4 regions of the Tardiphaga sp. OK246 genome follow, and region 1 is predicted to be linked to each of the others. Evidence: predicted binding sites of a transcription regulator. Region 1 holds the regulator's gene; each other region holds the start of a gene.
The links. The regulator PhoB, encoded in region 1, activates phosphate uptake and scavenging genes when phosphate is short. The targets are predictions, from matches to a motif close to TGTCATNNANCTGTCAT.
Positions count from the first base shown of each region.

Region 2: CHC01_RS20340 (STN domain-containing protein) is a predicted target of PhoB. The motif match lies at 3,112-3,128, and genes of this name have one in related genera.
Region 3: CHC01_RS08465 (DUF47 domain-containing protein) is a predicted target of PhoB. The motif match lies at 2,594-2,610, and genes of this name have one in related genera.
Region 4: CHC01_RS31705 (STN domain-containing protein) is a predicted target of PhoB. The motif match lies at 3,044-3,060, and genes of this name have one in related genera.

Region 1 is NZ_FZOX01000005.1:435,532-440,520, forward strand. Features, by position in the region: gene pstA (phosphate ABC transporter permease PstA) at 1-309, shown strand, start outside; gene pstB (phosphate ABC transporter ATP-binding protein PstB) at 306-1,133, shown strand; gene phoU (phosphate signaling complex protein PhoU) at 1,162-1,875, shown strand; gene phoB (phosphate regulon transcriptional regulator PhoB) at 1,968-2,672, shown strand; gene CHC01_RS23460 (GcrA family cell cycle regulator) at 2,776-3,285, opposite strand; gene CHC01_RS23465 (aspartate aminotransferase family protein) at 3,732-4,958, shown strand; gene argF (ornithine carbamoyltransferase) at 4,958-4,989, shown strand, end outside.
Region 2 is NZ_FZOX01000004.1:424,039-429,027, reverse strand. Features, by position in the region: gene CHC01_RS20355 (filamentous hemagglutinin family protein) at 1-583, opposite strand, end outside; gene CHC01_RS20350 (FecR family protein) at 750-1,781, opposite strand; gene CHC01_RS20345 (RNA polymerase sigma factor) at 1,781-2,326, opposite strand; gene CHC01_RS20340 (STN domain-containing protein) at 2,368-3,027, opposite strand; gene CHC01_RS20335 (acetyl-CoA acetyltransferase) at 3,446-4,594, opposite strand; gene CHC01_RS20330 (Zn-ribbon domain-containing OB-fold protein) at 4,591-4,989, opposite strand, start outside.
Region 3 is NZ_FZOX01000002.1:222,324-227,312, forward strand. Features, by position in the region: gene CHC01_RS08450 (ABC transporter substrate-binding protein) at 1-507, shown strand, start outside; gene CHC01_RS08455 (branched-chain amino acid ABC transporter permease) at 574-1,449, shown strand; gene CHC01_RS08460 (branched-chain amino acid ABC transporter permease) at 1,451-2,419, shown strand; gene CHC01_RS08465 (DUF47 domain-containing protein) at 2,613-3,257, shown strand; gene CHC01_RS08470 (inorganic phosphate transporter) at 3,272-4,288, shown strand; gene sugE (quaternary ammonium compound efflux SMR transporter SugE) at 4,295-4,609, opposite strand; gene CHC01_RS08480 (peptide chain release factor 3) at 4,816-4,989, shown strand, end outside.
Region 4 is NZ_FZOX01000017.1:20,292-25,280, forward strand. Features, by position in the region: gene CHC01_RS31690 (filamentous hemagglutinin family protein) at 1-514, opposite strand, end outside; gene CHC01_RS31695 (FecR family protein) at 634-1,605, opposite strand; gene CHC01_RS31700 (RNA polymerase sigma factor) at 1,642-2,193, opposite strand; gene CHC01_RS31705 (STN domain-containing protein) at 2,190-2,957, opposite strand; gene CHC01_RS33370 (hypothetical protein) at 3,231-3,365, opposite strand; gene CHC01_RS31710 (SDR family oxidoreductase) at 3,423-4,196, opposite strand; gene CHC01_RS31715 (LysR family transcriptional regulator) at 4,339-4,989, shown strand, end outside.

The DNA of each region.
Region 1 (4,989 bases):
TCCCTGGTCATCAAGCGGATCGCCTATCGTGCAGCCCGCGCCGGTCTCATCACCGGCGTGCTGCTGGCGACCGCGCGTGTCGCCGGTGAAACGGCGCCGCTGCTGTTCACCGCGCTGAGCAACCAGTTCTTCAGCCTCGATCTCACCAAGACGATGGCCAACCTGCCGGTGACCATCAACAACTTCGTGCAGAGCCCATACGAGTACTGGAAGCAGCTCGCCTGGAGCGGTGCCCTGATCATCACCTTGACCGTACTTGCCCTTAACATTGGCGCGCGCATTCTCGGCGCCGAGAGGACAGCAAAATGAGTGAGCTTTCTGTGTCGTCTGGCGTTCCTTCCGTTTCGATGCCGCCGCCGTCGGCCCTGCAGGGCGAGACCCGTCCCAAGGTCACCGTGCGCGACCTGAACTTCTACTATGGCGAACACCACGCCCTGAAGAAGATCAACCTGACGCTGATGGCGAACCGCGTGACTGCGTTCATCGGCCCGTCGGGCTGCGGCAAGTCCACGCTGCTGCGCATCTTCAACCGCATGTATGACCTGTATCCCGGCCAGCGCGCCGAGGGTCAGCTCATGCTCGACAACCAGAACATTCTGGATCCGAAGCTGGATCTCAACCTGCTGCGCGCCCGCGTCGGCATGGTGTTCCAGAAGCCGACTCCGTTCCCGATGACGATTTACGAAAACATCGCCTTCGGTATCCGCCTCTACGAAAAGATCTCCAAGTCGGAGATGGACATCCGCGTCGAGAGGGCGCTGCGCGGCGGTGCACTCTGGAACGAAGTCAAGGACAAGCTCAATGCGTCGGGCCTCAGCCTGTCGGGCGGTCAGCAGCAGCGCCTTTGCATCGCGCGCACCATCGCGGTGCGGCCGGAAGTGATCCTGTTCGACGAGCCGTGCTCGGCGCTGGATCCGATCTCGACCGCGAAGATCGAGGAACTGATCGACGAGTTGAAGGATCAGTACACGATCGCGATCGTGACCCATAACATGCAGCAAGCCGCCCGCGTCTCCGACAGCACGGCTTTCATGTATCTCGGCGAGTTGATCGAGTTCGATCAGACCAACAAGATCTTCACGTCGCCGACCGACCGCCGTACCCAGGATTACATCACCGGCCGCTTCGGCTGACGCGACATATTCGCGGGAGGAATTTGAGATGGCTTTTGAACACACCACCAAGGCTTTCGACGACGATCTGCAGGAGCTGACCCGTCTCGTCGCCGAGATGGGTGGCCTCGCGGAGCGGCAGATCGTCGAATCCGTCGACGCGCTGATCCGCCGGGACGTCGCACTTGGCGCCCGCGTCGTCGCCACCGACTCCGAGATCGACCAGTTGCAGCGCACGATCGAAGAGCGCGCCGTGCTGACCATCGCCAAGCGCCAGCCGATGGCTGTCGATTTGCGCGAGATTGTCGGCGCGTTGCGCGTCGCCACCGATCTGGAACGCATCGGCGATCTCTCCAAGAATATCGGCAAGCGCGTCAATGCACTCGACAGCGACTTCCATCCGCTGAAGCTGATCCGCGGCCTCGAGCATATGACCGACCTCGTGACCACCCAGGTCAAGGCCGTGCTCGACGCCTATGCCGCACACGATCTGCCTGCCGCGATGACGGTGTGGAAGGGCGACGAGGAAATCGACGCGATCTGCACCTCGCTGTTCCGCGAACTCCTGACTTATATGATGGAAGACCCGCGCAACATTTCGTTCTGTATCCACCTGATGTTCTGCGCCAAGAACATCGAGCGGATCGGTGACCATGCCACCAATATTGCGGAAACCGTGTTCTACATGATCGAGGGCCAGCAGATCCTCGACAAGCGCCCGAAGGGCGACATGACCACATTCGCGAATACGCCGACGGTCTGAAGCATGATCAGGAAAAGTGGAAGCCAGTCTTCCGCAAGGATCATGATTTAAAGACTTGTCGGACGTCACTGAGGGTATTGATCAAGATGGCTGTGAATGCACGCATTCTGGTTGTGGAAGATGAAGAGGCGCTAACGACGCTGCTTCGCTACAACCTCGACGCCGAAGGCTATGATGTTGAAACCGTCGCTCGCGGCGACGATGCCGACACCCGCTTGAAGGAGCGGGTGCCGGATCTCGTGGTGCTCGACTGGATGCTGCCGGGCCTGTCCGGCATCGAGCTGTGCCGCCGCTTGCGCGCACGGCCCGAAACCAAGGCATTGCCGATCATCATGCTGACGGCGCGGGGCGAAGAGAGCGAGCGCGTTCGCGGTCTCGCCACCGGTGCCGACGACTACATCGTCAAGCCGTTCTCCGTGCCGGAGCTCCTGGCGCGCGTGAAGGGCCTGCTCCGTCGTGCAGCTCCCGAGCGTCTCGCCACCGTCTTGGCGTTTGGCGACATCGAACTCGACCGCGACAAGCGCCGCGTCGTGCGCTCAAGCCGTCCGATCGATCTCGGTCCGACCGAATATCGCCTGCTGGAGTTCTTCCTGGAACATCCGGGCCGCGTGTTCAGCCGCGAGCAGTTGCTCGACAGCGTCTGGGGCCGCGACATCTATATCGACGAGCGCACCGTCGACGTGCATATCGGCCGCCTGCGCAAGCTGCTCAATCCCGCTGGCGAGCCCGATCCGATCCGCACCGTGCGCGGTGCCGGCTATGCGCTGGATGACCGCTTCGACAAGGCGGCGGAGTAGGTATCTTCCTTCTCCCCGCAAGCGGGGCGAGGTTAGAAGCCCGCAAACAAAAAATGCCCGGCTCATCACCGGGCATTTTCATTTGGTTTAGATGCTTTCCAGCTCAGCGCGTCGGCTTCGGGACTGCGCGGCGGCGGTCGCTGGCCGGCTGATAGGCGATGCGCGAGTGATGTGCGCAATAGGGGGCGCCGGCCAGGGCCTTGCCGCCGCAGAAATAGAAGTCCGCGCTCGACGGATCGCCGATCGGCCAATGGCAGGTGGCTTCGTTGAGTTCGACCAGCGACAGGCGCTGGCTGATCGGAACGATGTTGTCATAGGCGATCGGGTCGGGCTCGGCCTCGATCTCGTAATTATGGGCCAGGGCGGTATTGCCGCGTGCCATCGGGCGGGCGACACGTACCATCTGCTGTGCCGGGCGCGCCTTGCGCTGCCGCGGAGCTGCCGAGGAGGGGCTCTTGGCACGGCCGGACAGGCCAAGGCGGTGCACCTTGCCGATCACGGCGTTGCGGGTCACGTTACCGAGTTCCGCAGCGATCTGGCTGGCGGAAAGGCCGCCTTCCCAGAGTTTCTTCAACTGTTCGACGCGATCGTCGGTCCATGTCATTACCGTCATCGCCGTTTTCCCTTCGTGAGCGCCGGCCTGACCGGGCAGCGCTGCGAGTTGAGACTTCAAAAATCCCTGCGGTCAGAATCCTTTAGCGCTCACCGGGCGCGAATTTCGCGTCCGGCTGTTACGCCGCACTGGATGTGTCAAAAGGATCTACCGCCGCACGAGATGTCGTATCCGACGAGGCAAAAGCTACAATATGCCGTGACTCGCGCGCAAGAGTCGGGCATGCCGCGTCCACATGCTTCTGCAAATAAAGCTGCAAAATCGGCTTTTTCTGCGACTCCGTGTGACTCGAAAGCCGCAGTGCGCGGTTGACAGTCTTCACAGCACACATAGAATAATGCCCACGTGCCGCCCGAGAAGGGCGGCACGTTTCGTTTCTAGGGTCCGTTGTTCGATTTCGCACAGTTGTCATCGACGCGGCCGCAGTCTTTTCGATCGGATCGGTTATGACCAGCAACGCAACGTCTTCGCCCCTCTCTCAGGCTCACTTGCTGCCTGTTTTCGCGCGTGCGGATGTCGCTTTCGAGCGCGGTGAAGGCGCGTGGCTGATTGGAACCGATGGTGAGCGCTATCTCGATTTCACCAGCGGCGTTGCCGTGAACGCACTTGGCCATGCGCATCCACATATGGTCGCCGCATTGCAGGAGCAGGCCACCAAGCTCTGGCACATGTCGAACCTGTTCAAGAGCCCGGACGGCGAGCGCCTCGCGGCCCGGCTGTGCGAACAAAGCTTTGCCGATTTCGTGTTCTTCGCCAATTCGGGTGCGGAAGCGATGGAATGCGCGATCAAGGTGACCCGCCACTATCATTTCTCCAAGGGCCATCCCGAGCGCACGCGCATTATCACCTTTGAAGGCGCGTTCCATGGCCGCACCCTCGGCACGCTCGCGGCGACCGGCGCTGCCAAATATCTCGAAGGCTACGGCACGCCGCTCGACGGCTTCGATCAGTTGCCGCTCGGCGATATCGAAGCGGTGAAGAAGGCGATCGGCCCGAACATCGCCGGCATTCTCATCGAGCCGCTGCAGGGTGAGGGCGGCGTGCGTGCGCCGAGCAACGCGTTCTTCGGCGCGCTGCGCGAACTCTGCGACAAGAACGGCATCCTGCTGATCTTCGACGAAGTGCAGACCGGTATGGGCCGCACCGGCGAGTTGTTCGCCTATCAGCGCATTGGTGTGACGCCCGACGTGATGTCGCTGGCCAAGGCGCTTGGCGGCGGCTTCCCGATCGGCGCGTGTCTCGTCACGGCGGAAGCGGCCGAAGGCATGGCGCCCGGCTCGCACGGCTCGACCTTCGGTGGCAATCCGCTGGCGGTCGCTGCCGCGAATTCCGTGCTCGATATCATGCTGAAGCCCGGTTTCTTCGACCATGTGAAGAAGATGTCGCTGCTGCTCAAACAGAAACTCGCGGGCGTGGTCGACGGCCACCCTGATGTGCTCAGCGAAGTGCGCGGCGAAGGTCTGCTGATCGGCCTCAAGGCTGTCGTGCCGGCTGGTGATCTCGTGGCCGCATTGCGTGACGCGAAGCTGCTGACCGTCGGCGCCGGCGATAATGTCGTGCGCTTCCTGCCGCCGCTAATCGTCAGCGAGTCCGAGATCGAGCAGGCCGTGCAGCGGCTGGAACAGGCCTGCGTGGCCCTCGGTTCATCTGCCAAGACGCAGGGAGCCGCGTGATGAGCAAGTCACCGCGGCACTTTCTTGATCT
Region 2 (4,989 bases), on a different contig from region 1:
GCCTTGCATCCGACCCGAGCACGCGGTTCAACGTCACCCAATCGCGATTGCCGTACTGATTGAAGGTCAGATCGGTCTTCGCGCCAATATTGAATGTGTCCCAGGTCAGGACCGCCTTTGGCTGCGTCTGATCGATCGTGACCTTGGTGCGATCCCCCTGCGGGGACTCGATCGGCAGGTTCGCGCCCTGCCATAGCTCGGAGCCCGCGACGGCGCCCGGCGCGACCTGCAATCCGCCCGACCGCAAACCGTTCGCCACGATGTTCGGCATTGCATTCATTTGCAGGCTCGCCGCATCGCGCGCGGCCTGCTGCGCCGCCTGCATGGCCTGGATCGCCTGTGTTGCCCGCTTCAGCGATTGCTGCGTATCGCGCGCGACCCGCGCGGCTTCCTGTGCGCCCGCTTGTGCGGAAATAACCGCCATGCCCGGCACGGGCCCCGCATTCGATCCCAAGGACTTCGCGTATGCCCTCGGCGTTGCTGACAGCAGGGCAACCGCACTGACACCGGCGAGCAACGCCCCATAGTGGAACAGGCGATAACGGGCGGGGTTCTGGGTCACGCAATGCAGACGATGGGACAAGGCGGATACTCGTACTGGAGAGACGGCAGCGACCCCGATCACCGTTCCGATGCCCGCGGTCCCCTCCCTGATCCTTCTCGAAGACCGAGACCGAAAAAATAGTCCGAGATAAATTGCGTCCGTCAGAGAGAATAATTTTCCAGCTTGCGGGCCTCTCCGCGCCGTCTCAGCCGAGCAGCACGATATCGCCGGGCAAAGTGGTCACCGACGCTCCGAAAACCTGTTGGATTTGCGCAACAACGCTGTCGATATTCGCGATCTGAAACCATGCATTGAACAACCGGCGCCCCAGCGCTGCATTGGTCACAATGATGCGGCCTGATCGATAGCGATTGATTTCGGCGACAGCTTCACTGAGCGGCGTCGACTCAAACATCAACACGCCTTGCTTCCAGGCGGTCGCAACGGCTGGGTCGACCGCCGTGACCGCACCCAATCCGCGCGCAGAATAGGTCACCTGCTCGCGTGGATGAAGACGAACCTTACCATTGCCCTGAATAACGTCGAGTTCACCCGCAACGCATGTCGTACAGACGACGTCGCCTTCATAACGAACATTGAAACTCGCATCGGCCGTGGCGATGCGCCCGTCTGCAGCGACCACCTCAGTCGAGCGGCCATTCTCGCGCTGTGTTGCAATCGCCGCTTCCCCGCCGATCAACTTGATGCGCTCCACTGCATCTGCCGGCGCCCCGACAACGATGCTCGTGCGCGTGTTCATTTCGACGGATGAACCTCCGGACAGCACGATGCTGCGTTGCTCACCGGGCGCCGTTCGATAGTCAGCGGCCAGTTCGGACAATGAGGGCCAGAGCCCCAGCGGCGGATGCACCGCGAAGTACAATGCGCCGGCAGCCGAGGCCGCAAGCGCCCCGCCAAGAAATGCCCGCCGTCCGACAGATATCCTTTGCCCGGGACGATGCAGCTGGGGTGCACCCGCCAGCGCGTCACCAGCTGGCCCGATCGCTTCCCAAAGCTTGCAAGCGCGGGCGAACGCCTCCGTGTGCGCAGGGTCGCTGGACGACCACTCCTTGAAGACAACCAACTCAGCCGCGGTGACATCGCGCGCTGCAAAGCGCGTCAGCCAAGCGTGCGCTTCACTGTCCACGCCGGTCAGAAATGACGCCGGATGCTCGGGAATGTCGGCAACCATCGTGTGTCCATTGTCTGCCAATACGGGCGTCGCAGCACCGGACATCAGACCGGCCCCTGCTCTGTCGGAGATTCGTCAGGTTGCTTGGGGCCAAACCTTCTTATGACTTTTCTTTCAAGACGCAACTCACAATGGGCGAGGGCATGCTTCAGCTCGATCTCGACGAGACGCTGCGAGATGCCAAGATTCTCGGCTATTTCCCGTAGCGGAACGTCCTTGAGTCGCGAGGCCAGCAGAATGTCGCGGCGACGCGGCGTCAACTCCGCCAGAGCACGCACAAGCGCATCCAGCTCCGAGCGCGCGATCGAGGCGCGCTCGGGATCTGGCTCATCATCGGCGAGACCGATCGCCATCTTGGCGTCCGTGAGAGTCACGAAGCGGCTTTCAGCGCCCCGGCGCTTTAATGCGACGTTGCCTGCCATCTGCAGCAGATATTGTTTGGGGCTAAGGACGGTCACGGTCGAGGCCACGTTCTCGATCCGCAGCCAAGTCTCGTGCAATGCGTCACTGGCCAGCTCGACCGATCCCAGGCGGCGCGTCAATCTGATCCGCAGCTCGTGATAGCCGTGCAGAAAGAATTGTCGCAGCACATCGCGGCTGGAAATGCTCACGGGCGGCCCAACATGCGCATTCAGCGTCCCGCCATTGTCGTGGAATCGATGCAGCCACTTGGCTCGCCGGCGGTCCGGGCAAGGATAGCGACGATCACGGGCTGCGGCATTCCCGGCGGAGGCGCACCACCGATCGACAACCCGCTCAGCGCGCCGGCAAACACCTTTTCACTGCCGCGATCATCCGCGGGATCGAGAAATTGTGTGCGTTGAACGATGCCTGACGACGCGATCCATATCCGCAGCAGCGTGTCGCTGTTGCTTGGTCGTGTTTCGGCGCGTCTGCAGAGCACCTGGGAGACGCGAGTCTCTACTGCTGAAAAATAGGACTGATAGGTGATATTGGCGGCCCGCGATGGCGATGCCGCGGTGATAGTGAACCTGTCCGGACCGGTCGACCGTGTCACAAGGCCGGTCCCGACAAGCAACTCACGCAGCGCATCCTCCGGCATTCGTAAACCTATGACGGCACTGGAATGCCGACCAATTGCCAACTCGCCATCGTAAAAAATCTCGAGACCCGACGCCGCGCCGTAGGCGCTGAGTGCGGACGCAAGCGGCTGCGCGGCAATCGCGAACTGATGCAGTGACTTCGTCTGCGCAAACGCGGCATCGCCAAACAGCGTCAACGACAGGCCAAACATGAGCGTGCGGCATAGCCCCACACTCCGGCCCTGCATGCGAAGTCCTGCATGCCGCGTCAACGCACACCCTCATTTTCACAGAAATGTCACACCCTAGGCGTGTGAAGCTATGCAGTCACTGTTACAGTTTAATGTCAGCGCGTGGCTGATCGAATTGCCGTCAAGGCGTTTGCGAGCGGCTACGATGCATCAATTCTTTAATAGCGCTTGGAATCACTTGCTCAGAGGCTGCCTTCAAAGTCCAAAAGCGATTGCCTTCGCTCGTGATCACTCCATTGGCTCTGCTTGGCCGTCTCGGAGCCGGCAGCTCTAATAAAAGCGATGCATCGACCTGGATAACATCGCCGGCTCCCGGACCCTGATCAATAGGAACCATGACGCCATTGGCAACACCGCGTGTGGTCACACATGATCGCCCATTATCCACAAAGTGTGAGCATCAACAGATCTGTCATTACAGCGTGTTGGCGCCGCCAAGCACGGCCGTAAATTCATGCGAGAAGGTGCAACCATTGCCATGAGCGATCGCGATCTCGGCATCCGCGATCTGCCGTGCGCCGGCATTGCCGCGCAATTGCTCCGTCGCTTCGATCAGCGTGAACAGCCCATACATGCCTGGATGTGCAAACGACAATCCACCGCCATTGGTATTGACCGGCAGAGCGCCACCCGGCGCGATCCGACCGCCGGAGACAAACGCGCCGCCCTCGCCTTTCTTGCAGAATCTCATGTCTTCCAGGAACATGATGACATTGATGGTGAAGGCGTCGTAGAGCTGCAACACATCTACGTCAGCCGTGGTGATGCCCGCCATCTCGAACGCGCGCGGCGCGCATTCCGCCGTCGGCGTCGTACAGAAATCCGGGATCTGCGAGACCTCGCGGCTCCAGCTCGCCCCGGCGCCGCCGAGGAAATAGACCGGCTTGTGCTTCAGCGCTTTCGCACGATCGGGACTGGTGACGATGACGGCAGCACCACCATCGCTCATCAGACAGCAATCCAGCCGCGAGAGCGGATCGGCCACCAGCGGCGATGCCAGCACGTCTTCGATGGTCAGCGGCGCCTTCATCGTCGCATCGGGATGCAGCTGCGCCCATTGCCGCGCGGCCACGGCAACTTCCGCCATCTGCGCGCGCGTGGTGCCGTATTCGTACATGTGACGGGCGGCACACATCGCGTACCCCGGCAGCGGTGACATCAGGCCGTAGACTTTCTCGAAGGTCGGCAGTTCGTGGATGCCGAAGGTGCCGGCCCCTTTGAGGTTGGAGCCATAGGCGATCAGCACCGTGGTGCAGAGCCCTGCCTCGATGGCCATGGTCGCCTGCAGGAGATGTGACAGGAAGGACGAGCCGCCGGTCATGTCGGAGCACGCCCATTTCGGACGGATGCCGAGATATTCCCCCATCGAGAGCGTCGGGAACATGTGATACAGCGTGCCACCGCAGATGCCGTCGATGTCCTTCAACTGCAGACCCGCATCGGCGACCGCGCGCGCAGTGGCGCCGGCCATCAGATCCATCGAGGACAGACCGGGCGCGCGGCCGAGGCCGTAGGAGCCGATACCGACGATGGCGCTCTTGCCACGCAACGACGATGCGGTCATGGCGCGGCTCCCACGGGACGAAACAGCACGATGGGCTGTTCGCTATTGGCATAGGCGCCGAAATCGACCAGTGCGATCACCGCCTGCACGCGCATGCCGATATGAACCTCGTCCGGAGCGCACTCGATGACGCGGCTAAGCATGCGGACGCCTTCGTCGAGATCAACGACGCAGGCATTGTGGTCGCCGCCATGCTTCGCGGGCCGCCGCATGATGGTGGTCGAATAGACCGTGCCGAAGCCACTGACTTCGACGAATTCGAGATCGTCTGCGCCGCTGCGGGGCGCGATCAGGCGCGGATAGAACACATATTCGCCGGTCGAGCGCGAACGCTGGATCATCAGTCTGCCGGCGCGCAGATGGGCCCAGAACTGTCCTTCGGGACCAAGCCCGGC
Region 3 (4,989 bases), on a different contig from region 1:
GCGGCTGAATTCGGTATCGCCAAAGGTGGTCAGAAGCTCGCGGCATTGCTGCTGTTCATCACCGACGTCAAGGCGATTGGTCTCGAAACCGCGCAGGGCCTCAGCTTCACCGAGACTTTCTACTGGGACCTGAACGACAAGACCCGCGACTTCTCCAAGAAGTTCGCAGCGCGCATGAAGAACGGCGCTCCACCGTCGATGGTGCAGGCGGGCGTGTATGCGGGTCTCATCCACTACTTCAAGGCGCTGGAAGCGCTCGGCAGCAATCCACATGATGGCGCGAAGATCGTTGCCAAGATGAAGGAATTGCCGACCGATGATCCGCTGTTCGGGCAGGGCAAGATCGAAGCCAATGGCCGCAAGATTCACCCAGGCTATCTGTTCGAAGTGAAGAAGCCGTCGGAATCGAAGGCGCCGTGGGATTTCTACAAGCTTGCGGGTACAGTGCCAGCCGATCAGGCCTTTACACCGATCGAGAAGAGCACTTGTGCGCTGCTGAAGAAATAAGATCATTGGCCCGGCGGCGTCACTCTGCCGGGCCAAGACTTTCCTGCGATAAGAGTTGAGAACAACATGTCGATCAATCTACAGGCCCTGTCTGCGCAATTGCTGGTCGGACTCATCAACGGCTCGTTCTATGCGCTGTTAAGTCTCGGCCTCGCCGTGATCTTCGGCATGCTGAACATCATCAATTTCGCCCATGGCGCCGTCTATATGATGGGCGCGTTTGCGGCATACTTCCTGCTCAACCTGGCTGGCATCGGCTACTGGCCGGCGCTGATCCTGGCGCCGCTGGCGGTCGGCCTGTTCGGCATGGTGATGGAACGCACCATGCTGAAATGGATCGCCAATCTCGACCATCTCTATGGCCTGCTGCTGACCTTCGGTCTGGCGCTGATCATCCAGGGCGTGTTCCAGAATTATTTCGGCTCGTCGGGTCTGCCTTATGCGATCCCGGATGCGCTGAAGGGCGGTATGAATCTCGGCTTCATGTTCCTGCCGATCTATCGCGGCTGGGTCGTCATCTTCTCGCTGGTGGTCTGTATCGCGACCTGGTTCCTGATCGAGCGTACGCGGCTCGGCGCCTATCTGCGCGCCGCGACGGAAAACCCCACGCTGGTCCGCGCCTTCGGCATCAACGTGCCGCTGATGATCACGCTGACCTACGGGCTCGGCGTCGGTCTGGCGGCACTCGCGGGCGTGCTGTCGGCGCCGATCAACCAGGTTCGCCCGCTGATGGGCGCGGACCTGATCATTGTCGTGTTCGCGGTCGTCGTGATCGGCGGCATGGGCTCGATCATGGGCTCCATCATCACCGGTTTCGCCCTCGGCATCATCGAGGGTCTGACCAAGTATTTTTACCCCGAGGCCTCCAACACTGTCGTCTTCGTGCTGATGGTGCTGGTGCTCCTTGTGAAACCTTCCGGACTGACGGGACGGGCTGCCTGATATGACAACGATCACTGAAAACGCCATTCCGTCACCCCGCCGCACCGTCAAAGACGAGATGGTCGCCTTTGCGATCATGACCGCACTGTTGCTGGTCGTGCCGCTCACTGGCGTCTATCCGTTCTTCGTGATGCAGGCGCTCTGCTTCGCGCTACTCGCCTGTGCGTTCAACCTCCTGATCGGCTATGGCGGTCTGCTGTCCTTCGGCCACGCGATGTTCCTCGGCACCGCAGGCTACTGCACGGCGCATGCGCTGAAGGTCTGGGGCCTGACGCCAGAGTTGGGCATTATCGTTGGTGTCGTCGCCGCCGCGGCGCTGAGCGTCGTCACCGGCCTGATCGCCATTCGTCGTCAGGGCATCTACTTCGCCATGATCACGCTGGCGCTGTCGCAGCTCCTGTACTTCGTCTATCTGCAGACGCCGTTCACCCATGGTGAAGACGGTATCCAGGGCATTCCGCAGGGCACGCTGTTCGGCCTGTTCAATCTCTCGAAGCCGATCACGCTGTATTACGTGGTCCTGGCCGGCTTCACGCTGGGCTTCCTGATCATCTACCGCGCCATTAACTCGCCCTTCGGCGAGGTGCTCAAGGCGATCCGTGAGAACGAGCCGCGTGCGGTCTCGCTGGGTTACAAGACCGATCAATACAAGCTGCTGGCCTATATCCTGTCCGGCACGCTTGCGGGCTTCGCCGGCGCGCTGAAGGTGTTCGTGGCGCAGAACGCTTCGCTCACCGACGTGCACTGGAGCATGTCCGGTGAAATCGTGCTGATCACGCTGGTTGGCGGCCTCGGCACGCTGTTCGGGCCGGTGGTGGGCGCCTTCGTCATCATCGCCATGCAGCAATATCTCGCCGGCTTCGGCCAGTGGGTGACGGTGATCCAGGGCGTGATCTTCGTGGTCTGCGTGCTGACCTTCCGCCGCGGCGTCATCGGCGAAATCGCGCATTACTTCAAGCGGTCGCTCTAAATCCAGGCACTGCCTCAGGAAAAGCAGGCTAAAGCGGTGGATGATCGGGCCTAAAAGGTGCGCGATTGCCCGTCTTGGCCGGAAATGCTTTATGACATCCGTGTGACACAGGGCCGCCGGCGGTGGCCCCGCGGGACCATGTCCGCCATCTGGCGGTCCGGTCGCTGCGTTTTCCTGACAGTTGGATGAGATGATGCTGCGTTGGTTCCGGTCCTTTCTGCCCCGGGAGGAAAGGTTTTTCGACCTGTTCGCCCGCCATTCAGTGACCGTGGTCGAGGGCTCCAAGGCGCTTGCGGGGATGCTGGAAGGCGGCGACGAGACGCCGGTCTACTGCCAGCGCGTCAACCAGTTCGAGAACGACGCCGACGCCATCACCCGCGAGGTGCTGACGGCCGTTCGCCGCACTTTCATCACGCCGTTCGATCGCGTCGACATCAAGAACCTCATCACGGCGATGGATGATTCCATCGACCAGATGCAGCAGACGGCGAAAGCGGTGATGCTGTTCGAGGTGCGCCAGTTCGAGCCGCCGATGCGCGAAATCGGCACGCTGCTGGTGGAGTGTGCCAACCTTGTCGGTCGCGCCGTGCCGCTGATGAGCGCCATCGGCGACAATGTCGGCCTGCTCACCGCGATCACTGAGGAGGTCGGCAAGCTCGAAGGCCGCGTCGACGATCTGCACGACATCGGGCTCAAGGAGCTCTTTCTCAAGCATCGCGACGCCAACACCATGGATTTCGTGGTCGGCGCCGAGATCTACAAGCACCTTGAAAAGGTGGCCGACCGCTTCGACGACGTCGCGAACGAGATCAACAGCATCGTCATCGAACAAGTATAAGGCAGGGCCATCAGGTGGACGCCACGCTCGCCTTTCCGGTGCTGATCGGCCTCATCGCCATCGCATTGCTGTTCGACTTTCTCAACGGCTTGCATGACGCTGCCAATTCGATCGCGACGATCGTCTCGACGCGCGTGCTGCGGCCGCAATATGCGGTGCTGTGGGCGGCATTCTTCAACTTCATCGCCTTCCTGGTGTTCGGTCTGCATGTCGCCAACACCATCGGCACGGGGATCATCGAGCCTAGCGTCATTGATCCCGCGGTGATCTTTGCAGCACTCATGGGCGCCATCGTCTGGAACGTGATCACCTGGGGCCTCGGCATTCCCTCGAGCTCGTCGCATGCGCTGATCGGTGGTTTGCTCGGGGCGGGCGTCGCCAAGGCAGGTCTCTCGGCAGCCTTGTGGACCGGGCTGTCCAAGGCGCTGCTGGCCATTGTGCTGTCGCCGCTGGTGGGCTTCCTGCTGGCGCTGGTGCTGGTGGCTATCGTGTCATGGGCCTCGGTGCGCTCGACGCCCTTCGCCGTGGACCGTGCCTTCCGCATTCTGCAGTTCGTCTCGGCCTCGCTGTATTCGCTCGGCCATGGCGGCAACGACGCGCAGAAGACCATGGGCATCATCGCGGTGCTGCTGTACTCGCAGGGCCACCTCGGCACCGAGTTCTCGGTGCCGTTCTGGGTCGTGCTGTCGTGTCAGGCGGCGATGGCGCTGGGTACGCTGATGGGCGGCTGGCGCATCGTTCGCACCATGGGCCTGCGCATCACCAAACTCACGCCGATGCAGGGGTTCTGCGCGGAGACAGGTGGTGCAGCGACGCTCTTCGCGGCGACGTTCCTCGGCGTTCCCGTCTCGACCACGCACACCATCACCGGCGCGATCGTCGGCGTCGGTGCGGCGCGTCGTGTCTCAGCGGTGCGCTGGAATGTGGCGAGTTCGATCGTCTATGCCTGGGTGATCACGATCCCGGCCGCGGCGATCGTCGCCGCCGCGACCTGGTGGATCGTGAAGCTGCTGCATCTGAGCTTTATCTGACGCAGGTCAGGACACCAGCTTCAGCCCGGCAATGCCCGCCACGATCAACCCGATACAGGTGATCCGCGCGACGGTGGCCGGGTCGCCGAACAGGTACATGCCCAGCGCTGCGGTGCCGACCGCGCCGATGCCGGTCCACACCGCATAGGCGGTTCCCATCGGCAGTTCCTTGAGGGCGAGGGCAAGCATGCCGACTGACGCGGTCATGCTGATGAGGGTGAGGACGGAGGGGACGAGGCGGGTGAAGCCTTCGGTATATTTGAGCCCGACGGCCCAGCCGACTTCAAGCAAACCCGCGATGAACAGCAACAACCAAGCCATGGAACGGCCTCCTGATGAAAGTACAGGGCCGTCCCTGCAAGCAAAGGTCTCCCTTTGCCGGATGATGATGATTTGGAGGTCGTCCTCGCAGGGGTTATATGGGACCCACGCAGCCGGATCGCAACGCGGCCGATGGTCGCCACTTCGGCCAGTTTCCCGCCCAAAATCCCTTGATTGCGCCCGTTTTCCCTGCCACAGGCACGTTTATGTCCGATATCGCCCTTTCCGCCGACTCAGCCGCGCGTTCCCCGCTTGCCAATGAGGTCGCCCGCCGCCGCACTTTCGCGATCATCTCGCATCCTGACGCCGGCAAGACCACGCTGACCGAAAAGCTGCTGCTGTTCGGCGGCGCCATCAATCTGGCGGGCCAGGTCAAGGCC
Region 4 (4,989 bases), on a different contig from region 1:
TGAAATAGAGATCCGTCTCGCGACCGATGTTGAATTTGTCCCAGGTCAGGATCGCCTTGGCCTCGGTCTGCTTGATCTCGACCTGCGTCCGTCCGCCCGCGACCGTCTGCGTGGGTAAATTGGCGCCCTGCCACAGACCAGCGCCGCCATCAGTCGTGCCGGGGACTGCACCGGGCGCCACGACGAGGCCGCCCGGCGCCAGCCCATTCGGCACCGCCGATGCCGCAGCGGCAGCAGCCGCTGCCCGCGCTGCCGCTTGCACGCCACGCATATTCTCCATCGCGGCCGATGCGCGACGCATAGCCAGCGACGCCGCTTGGGCGGCCTGTTGGGCGCCAGCCTGTGCCGCCACCGCGGCCTGCGTGGTCACCGGCGTGGAAGCGCTCCCGTTCAGATTGCGGGCACCGGCGGCGCCCATCGATCCGGTCAAAGCCAGCGCACTGGCACCTGCGAGAAGCACCGCCCGGCGGACGATGCGGGAGGAGCGACGGGCACTGGCATGGAATTCGGACATGACTGCACTTTCAGATCTGGCAAAGCGAAGCATCACAGAATGTTTGCGATGCTCTCGTCATGCTGATCCCGATTGCAGGCGCAAACCGAAACGACCGAATGAAATTTATTTGAGAACGCTCAACCGAGCAGAATGATGCCACCCGGCAGCGCCGTCACACGTGCGTTGAAAATGTGCTCTATCTGATGCACGACTTGGTCCACGTTCTCGATCCTGAACCGGGCACTGAAACGTTCACGTCCAAGCGCCGCATTGGTCAGGATGATCCGGCCGCGTCGATAGCGATTGACCTCAACGACAACATCGGCAACCGGCATTGCCTTGAAGATCATGAGGCCGCTCTGCCATGCGGTCACCGTGCCCGTATCGGCCGCCGATGTGACGCCGACTCCTTGATCCGAATAGACGATCTGTTGTCCGGCCGTCAGGATTTGTCTGGCTGAGTTGCGCTCGATCGTCGTCTCACCATCGATACATGTCACGCAGACCGATGCCGGGTCGCGCCGCACATTAAAGCGCGCACGGCGTGCGACGATGTGGCCACCTCCCGCAACGACCGTCAGTGCTGACGAGCTTTGTAGTGGCGTCGCAACCACGGCCTCGCCAGTCAATAATTCGATACGATCGTCGCCAAACGTCGAGGGTAGCATGGCGATGCTGGTCCGCGTGTTCATGTCGACGGCGATATTGTCGAACAGCTTGATCTGCCGGCGCTCGCCGATATCGGTCCGGTAGTCGGCCGCGAGTTCCGACCATGACGGCCACAGATCGAGCGGCGGGCGGACAGCAACGACCGTCGCTGCCGCAGCCGACGCCGCCAACGCACCGCTAATAAAGAGCCGACGGCTGGGTCGCACAACGCGCATCGCACCAGCCGGATGCGGTGTCTCCGATGCTGCGGTGCCGATCGTCTGCCACGCCCGGCTGGCGCGATCGAAGGCTTCCGCATGCGCGGGATCGCGCGCCGCCCAGCGCTTCAGATCGTCGATGTCCTTCTGGCTTGCATCGCCCGATGCAAATCGCGCCACCCAGTCATAGGCGTCGCGGTCCGGAAGGCCTGTCTGCCTCGATGTGTCTTCAGCCTTGGCCATCGCGTCCATATTTCGTCGATCGTCGCGTTAGGTATCTCATGTATCGGATGCATCGGCCGCCCTGGGACCGAAACGCTGGATGATCTTTCGTTCGATCCGCTCGCCGCAATGCCGGATCGCAGCTTTCAGCTCGAGTTCGGTCATCCGTAGCGAAATGCCATGTTGCTCGGCAATCGCACGCATCGGCAATCCCTCGATACGGGCCGCGAGCAGAATCTGCCGACGGCGCGGCGTCAGCTCCGCAAGCGCTTCGCGAACTGCTGCCAGCTCGGATCGCGCCACCGCAACCCGTTCGGGATCCGGCGTCTCGTCGATCAGGTCCAGTGCCGAACGGGCATCATCGATAGTCGCGCTAACGCGCTCCTTATGAAGACGTTTGAGAGCGAGAAAATACGCAATACGCAGCAGATAGGAAAACGGCCGGCGAACCGGCTCGGCGGGCGTCACGCCTTCGAGTCGCATCCAGGCATCCTGCAGGGCATCCTCCGCCCGCTCCGCAGAACCGATCCGCCGGGTAAGTTGCTTCTTGAGCTCGGGATAATCGACGAGCAGCAGCCGGCGAAGACTTTGCCCGTTTGAATGCGTCATTGCTGCACCGCTTCAAGCTGTTGTGCAGACCGCGGCGACTTTTTGCCGACGTCGTCGTTTGAAGAATCTTTGCGGGGCGCGACCAAGCATTGCCGGTCCGCTTTCGACACCGGCGGGAAAATCACCAATGTGACGGGTTGCGGCATGTCCGCAGGAGGTGCGACGAACCTCACCTGACTAATGACACTGGCGAGCGGCCGGCTTGCACCGTTTGCATCGGCGAGCACATCCGCACGTACAACCTCGCCCGATGGTTTGAGCCACATCCGAAGCAAGACTTCGGTACGGCCGGTGGCCTCATCCGGAAGATCGCAGAGAATTTGGTCAACCTGCTGCTGAACAAGCGAGAAATACGGCTCGAAGCGCACATCCGCCCTGCCGAGCCCCTGCGTTGCGCGCGCTCCAGTGTTTTCGGGGACGATCGTCAAGGACCAGGGTGCCGTGACATGCGCGACATAGCCTGAACCACCAAGTATGATCTGAATGGCGCGAAGCGGCGTGAACGTTCCGTGCGCAGCATTGGAATGACGTCGTTCGGCGATGGCGGCGTTGTAGAAGACATCCAGCCCTGTCGTCATACTATAGGCGTCCAGTGCGGCTCCCAGCGGTTGCGCGGGGATGTCGAAACTTAGGTGTCCTGATAACGACGAATCCCGCGTCGTTTCGGCACGCACCGGCTCGAGGAATGTCACGAGAAGGGACGACGCGAGCAGAACACATGCCCTTAGCGCGACGATCGCGCCGCCAGCGCCTTGGCCAAGCATGCCCCACCCTTTCTGCGCGCAGGATTGCCCAGCAACACGTCACCCCCGCGAGCCAAAGGCAATCGGCGGCGTGATACCGGTATAGCATGACAATCCAATGACCAGGAATTGCTGATGCCGCGACATATGAGGCATTAATGATGCCGTTCGACAAGTAATCGCAGTCATCCGGATTGAGATCCTGCGCGTTCTATATCGACATCAGCCTTACCTCGACGACAGAACAGAATGGCGAATTCATCGCCGCCGCGCATCGTCCGGGGGCGCGATCGGTCAGGCATCCTTGTTGTCGGTGAGCATGCGCTTCACGTGATCGAGCCGATCGACGCGCCAATCATGGCTCTTGGTCGCGTCACTGAGGAAATGCTCGCGCTGGAGCTCGAACAGATGCTGGAATCGGTTGGTCATGGCGAGGCTCCCGGAGCCGCGACTAGCTGAAAAGCGAAGGCGGCCAGCCTTCGCCGATTACTTCGTCGTGTAGCCGCCATTGACCAGGATGGTCTGGCCGGTCATCCACCAACCGTCCGAGACGAGGAAGCGAATAAAGGGGACGATGTCCTCGATGTCGGTCAGGCCCGTCCTGGAGAAGTTCGACAGAGCCGCAGCCGTCTTGTGATAGGCGACCGCATCGGTGCCCTCGGCGGGATAGAAGAACGGCGTGTCCATCGGGCCCGGCCCGATCGCCGTTACTGAGACGCCGCGCTCGCCAAACTCCTTTGACGCCGCCCGCGTAAAATGCTCGACCGGCGCCTTGGTGCCGGCATAAGCTGCGTAGAACGGCGTGAAAGCGCCGAGCAGCGAGGTGACGAGCGTCACGACCTTGCCGTTGTCGCTGACGTTTCTGCCGGCTTCCTTGAGAAAGAAGAACGCCGACTTCGAATTGACCGCAGTCATCTCGTCGTACTCGGCCTCCGAGATATCGATCATCGGCTTCTTCAGCACCTTGCCGACCGTGTTGATGGCGATGTCGATGCCGCCCATCGCAGCCTTGGCGTCAGTGAATAGTTTTTCCACTGCCCCGGCCGAGGTGAGGTCGCCCTGGAAGGCGAAAGCCTCCGCGCCGGCCGCCTTGATCGCGACCACTGTCTCGTTCGCGGCCGCCTTCGTCGCGCTTGTGTTGTAGTGGACCACGATCGCCTTCGCGCCCTCTCCCGCGAGATCGCGTGCGATCAGTCCGCCGAGATTCTTTGCGCCGCCGGCGATGAGAACGGTTTTTCCCTTGATGCTGTGGTCGGTCATTGGCGTTGGGCCTCCTAGGTTGCCGGCGGCCACGACGCGACCGCTTCCTGCACCAGACCATATCGTCTATATATTCGTCATAAAGCCGTTCGTTCTGACATCACCTGTCAGGAATCACGCACAATCAAATAGAGCCAAGTCCTTGGATCGTATCGAGCTCTTCCGCACCTTTGCCCGTGTCGTCGAATGCGCAAGCTTCACCCGCGCCGCTGATACGCTCGGGCTGCCACGCTCGTCCGTGTCGGCCGCGGTGATCGACCTCGAGGCGCGGGTCGGTGCGCGCCTCCTCCATCGCACCACCCGAAAAGTCTCGCCAACCCAAGACGGAGCCGCCTTCTACGAACGCTGCCTGCGGCTGATCGCGGATGTCGACGATGCGGAAAATCTGTTCCGACAAACCGCCGCGCAGCCGTCGGGCAAGCTGCGGATCGACGTGCCCGGCAGAATCGGACGTCTAATCATCGCGCCTGCCCTACCCGACTTCCTCGAGCGCTATCCCCACATCACCATTGACCTTGGCATCACTGACCGCGCCATCAATCTCGTCGAGGAGAGCGCCGATTGCGTTCTGCGTGTCGGGCCGCTCAGCGACTCCGGCATGATCGCTCGCAAGATCGGTGACCTCCCTCTGATCAATGTCGCCAGCCCCGGCTATCTGGCTCGTCATGGAACGCCGCAAACGCCTAACGATCTTAGCGATCATTGGGCGGTCAACTACGCGTCGCCGTCCACCGGGCGGGTCGAGGATTGGGAATGGGTCGAGGGCGGTACGCTCCGGACATTGCCGATGCGT